DNA from 2 places in the Vreelandella sp. F11 genome. Region 2 is predicted to be linked to the other one. Evidence: riboswitches for the same ligand, from Rfam matches in the RefSeq annotation. Region 2 holds a riboswitch; the other holds the start of a gene.
What was found. Region 2 has a riboswitch for thiamine pyrophosphate ahead of thiM (hydroxyethylthiazole kinase). Riboswitches for the same ligand answer to the same signal wherever they lie in the genome.
Positions count from the first base shown of each region.

Region 1: another riboswitch for thiamine pyrophosphate. It lies ahead of ACFIOZ_RS15250 (sodium:solute symporter); the one in region 2 lies ahead of thiM (hydroxyethylthiazole kinase).

Region 1 is NZ_CP170448.1:3,321,381-3,323,771, forward strand. Features, by position in the region: gene ACFIOZ_RS15250 (sodium:solute symporter) at 1-1,148, opposite strand, end outside; TPP riboswitch at 1,138-1,244, opposite strand; gene ACFIOZ_RS15255 (peroxidase-related enzyme) at 1,333-1,914, opposite strand; gene ACFIOZ_RS15260 (hypothetical protein) at 2,092-2,391, shown strand, end outside.
Region 2 is NZ_CP170448.1:230,548-232,938, forward strand. Features, by position in the region: gene thiE (thiamine phosphate synthase) at 1-447, opposite strand, end outside; gene thiM (hydroxyethylthiazole kinase) at 437-1,246, opposite strand; TPP riboswitch at 1,270-1,368, opposite strand; gene ACFIOZ_RS01130 (hypothetical protein) at 1,422-1,766, opposite strand; gene gloA (lactoylglutathione lyase) at 2,010-2,391, shown strand, end outside.

The sequences.
Region 1 (2,391 bases), 1.7 Mb from region 2:
AGTACAGGTACCACAATGGCGGCACACAGCAAGTCGGCAATCAAAAATAGCCGTAGTACTGACAACCCCTGCAAGGCCATCAATACCACCGGAATCATCACCACAACCGTTACCCAACGGGCAGCGACGAGCGACACGCCCTGTTGCTCGCTGCGAGCGACCACCAGCGAAGCAATACCATTTTGCAACGTATCAACACTGGAGGCCACCAAGGTCACCGCCAATACCAAAGCAGGTAGCGTCAACCAAACAGGAGCATCGCTTAGCAGAGCAAAAAACGGCATTGGCGGCTCTCCCAGTTGCACACCACTCATGGCAGCCAACACGCCCAAACCGCCAATCACCATGACGACGACCACCGTCATCGCCCCACCTAACCATGCTCCGCGCCCCAAGCTCTGATCGTCTTGGGCAGCCCACACGCGCTGCCAATAGCCTTGGTGGAAAAGGTTAGCTGCCGTAACTGCGATCACTAATGTTAACGCTACGCTGAGCGCACTGGTAACAGGAATAGAAGGAATCACAGTCTCATGCGGAGTAGTGGGAAGCCGCCATAGGGCCATGCCACCCACCACACACAGCAGTACCAGCAGCAGCCATGCCTGCCAGCGGTCAGTGGCAAGACTGGCACGCAGGCCTCCCGCGGCGGTATACACTAGCGTAGTGAGCGCCACGCCAATAATCACCAGTGCAGGGGGCACATCGGAAAGTAACGCAGTGATTGCACCGATGGCGGTTAGTTCGGCGGCTAAAAAGCACGCCATATAGGCAATGGATACCAGCGTTACCCAGCGTCGTACACCCGCGCCGTAGCACGCCTCAGCAAACTCTGAGATGCTGCGCCCCTCGGGCAGCGCACGGCGAATCTTTGGCCCATACAGCCCTAAAACGATAAATGGCAGCGCAGAGCCAAGGGCATAGCCTGCCAGGGCCAGCGGGCCAACAAAGGCGCCGATTTCAGGAGGCGCAAAGAGAATCCACGCGCCCATGCCAGAGGCAAGGAAGGAGAGCCCCAGGGTAGACGCCGTTTGAGAGTTACGGGCGGTGACATAGTCATCAAGAGGGCCATCCACCCAGCGAGCCCTCAGGCCTAAATAAGCAAAGCAGCACAACGCCGCGCCAAGCACGGCTGACGTCAAATAAAGCATGTCGCGCTTCCTCCGCCGGTACGAACCGGATCAGGTTCCAGGGTCTGCGCAGCGCGCATCTCAGCCCTTTTGAGCAGGGCTCCCCTGGCGACAGTGAATGTAGATACGAGGTTAAGAACTGATTCAGGAACTATTCTCAATCAGAATAACCGCTTAGTAAAGCTTAGGATACCGTGGCCGCATGTTAGCGAGGTACACGCCCCATTAAGTAGAACTCCTCATTGGGCGGTGTGCCCGCCAGGGTGACCAACCGATTCGACAGGCCAAAAAACGCCGCGATGGCGCCTATATCCCAGCAGTCCTCTTGGCTAAAGCCTACTTCCAGTAGGCGGGAGAGCCATTCATCGGTCATTTCACCCACATCGATAGCGCAGTGCATAGCAAAATCGAGCATAACACGGTGGCGCTCGCTAATCGGCGCTACACGATGATTGATCGCTACTTGATCAGCGAGCAGCGGGTCTTTACTGTAAATACGCACCAGGGCACCGTGAGCGACCACACAATATAAGCAGCGGTTGCGTGCACTAGTGGCGACCACAATCATCTCTTTCTCGGCTTTGGTGAGCGTTTCCGATTCGCGCTCCATTAACGCATCGTGATAGGCAAAAAAAGCCCGAAACTCAGCGGGGCGATGGGCCAGCATCAGAAACACATTGGGCACGAAACCCGCTTTCTCCTGAACCGCTAAAATGGTACTGCGAATATCTTCCGGCAGATCATCCAGTGTTTCAGGAACGTTAAAACGACTTAATGATGCAGACATGTTCACCTCTTTATTGTTAAATTTAAATATCTGGTAAAAACGGTTTAGCCGATGGGTAACAAAAAGCTAAATTAAGAGGCTTTTAATCAGCCAACCTGCTCGCCATACTGATGTATCGATCTGTGATAAAAACCGCGCGCTACTCTTAATAAACAGTTCGTTCAAAGGGACACTGTCATGAACCAAAACGAAGCCGAAGCCAAGGAACATACCCCCGGTCGTCTAAATGAGCTGTTTACTGACCCCTATCGAGCATTTGAAAATGATACCGATGAGCGCCAGCTGCACATTCGTATTATGCTGCATATGTTACTTGCACGCCCAATGAAACGGGATCAGATGACCCTTCGTGTTATCCATGGCTGGGAAAACGGCGGCTTTGAGCCTGAAGACTTACAGCATGTCGACTACGCGCTCGGTGGTGTGCCTGATTTTAAGCGCGCGGTGCAGGATTTTGAACAAGCCTCCAAGCACAAC
Region 2 (2,391 bases):
CAAGCCACCAAAGCCGATGGGCTGGGCGTGATCCTGTTTGCTCTCGGTGGCAAACACCGGGCCAATCCCCACATAGTCAAGCAGCTCAAACGGAGTGGCTTGCAGCTGGGCGATAGTATTGATCGACAGACCAATAATCGCCTGCTCACCTAACAAACGGCGCGCTTCCTGAACGGCGGCGTCGCTCTGGCCGACATGCAGGCCATCTGCCTGGCTTTCTAGTGCCACCGGCAAGCGGTCGTTAATGATCAGCGGCACACCAGTGCCTGCGAGAAGCGTTTTTAACCGTTTGGCTTGGGCGGTCATCTGTTCATCGCTGGCATGCTTATCACGTAATTGGACGATGGTGACACCGCCTTTTACCGCGGCCTCAACCGTTTGTTCCAAGCCTTGGTCTCGGCAGAGCGCGGCATCGGTGACCAAATAGAGCGATAGATCAAGCGGCATGAATTGCCTCCAGCTGGGCATGAGTGGTGAGGTCGTCAGGGGTGAGTTGATAAAGCGCATCCAGCAGTGCCACTTGAAAGCTACCAGGCCCCTGGGCATTGCCGCCCGCACGTTCACCAGCGACGGCAAAGCAGCCCAGCGCGGCTGCCGTTGCGCCCAGTGGGGCGTCGCGGTTGGCAGCCACAAATCCTGCCACTAGCGCACTCAGCCCACAGCCAAGCGTTGTTACACGGGGCATCAAAGGGTGGCCTCCGTTAATACGGTAGTGTTGAGCGCCGTCCGTTACCCAGTCACTTTCGCCAGTCATCGCGACAATACAGCCGTTTTTTTGCGCTAATGCTATCGCGGCATCTACGGCTTGGTCGGTGGTGGCGGTAGAATCCACGCCGCGCCCTTGGCTGGCTAAACCGTTAAGGGTAAGAACTTCAGACGCATTGCCACGAATCACGCTGGGATTATTGGCCAGCAGTTTCGCACACAGCGATTGGCGATAGCGGGTGGCGCCAACGGCGACGGGGTCTAGTACCCAGGGCACGCCATGCTCATGGGCGGTCGCGGTGGCAGTCAACATAGCGTCAGCCCAGTGGGCAGAGATCGTGCCTATGTTAATCGAGAGCCCTGCGGAAATAGCCGTGAACTCCGCTACTTCTTCATGCGCATGCAGCATGGCGGGAGATGCGCCAGTGGCCAGTAACAGGTTGGCTGTGCTGTTCATGGCCACATAGTTGGTTATGCAGTGAACCAGTGGAGTTGTGGTACGCAACACATCAAGGTAATCGCCAAGCGGGCGTAGGGTCATAGCATCCTCCCGGCAGGGAGGTGGTCAACGGCACCACGACTCCCTACGCCGGTATTATCCGGTTCAGGTTCAAAGGGTGCATCTCAGCCCACTCGTAACGGTGGGCGCCCCTGTCGAACAACTACTATCCTTGCCGGAGGCGAGCCTGTAAAGAGCTGGGTACAAGCAATGCAGACTAACGAAACGAAATACGCGTACCGTAGGTAAGCATTTCATCAGGGGTCATCGCTTTACCTTCTACCCCAATCATCTCGTCACCACACTGGTCGGCGAAGGTCAGCACACCGTGGGTCAAGCCCAGTTGACCGAGCGTGTCGCGAATCTCACCGGTGCCTAGAAAAGTGCTGACATGACCTTTGTTGTCGCTAAGGTCAGACACGCCGTTGGCGTGATGAAAACGCACTTTGTAAATGCCATCCATGGATTCTACTTCGACAATCGGCGAAAAGCCGTTGTGAAGGGCATTGGAAAGCTGTTTTAACGTTAGTTGATTACCCAGCGTCATATCAATCGAGCTCATGGAAAACTCCTGGTGGACGCCTCAAATTGGACATCGCACATGCGGCGGGAACGGCTATTTGTAGAGCTTATGAATAATAAGTGTAGGATTTTTGTTTAGTATTGCCAGTGCGCTTAATGTGACACTGCGTTGGCGAATCCTACATGCTTGTAAGGGCTGGTATTATGGCCTTAAAGCCCCCATGGTAAGCGGTAAGTGAGGCTCAATGGATTCAATGATCAGCATTAGCGACAGGAGAGCGAAATGAGTTTTCAAGGCGAGCAGCACCCAGGCGTCGTTGCCACACCACCCCAGACCCAAGGGTTTCGTTTAAATCACACCATGCTGCGGGTGAAAGACCCCGAGCAGGCGCTGACGTTCTATTCAAACGTCTTTGGCATGCAGGTGATGCGGCGGCTGGATTTTGAAGAGATGCAGTTCTCGCTCTATTTCCTTGCCAATCTGGAGCCCAACGACAGCGTGCCGGAGGAGGCCCAAGCACGTACCGCTTGGACGTTTAGCCAGAAAGGATTGCTGGAGCTGACCCACAACTGGGGGACTGAAGACCAGGAAGATTTTGCCTACCACGATGGCAACGCGGAGCCCCAGGGCTTCGGGCATATCTGCTTTAACGTGCCGGATTTGG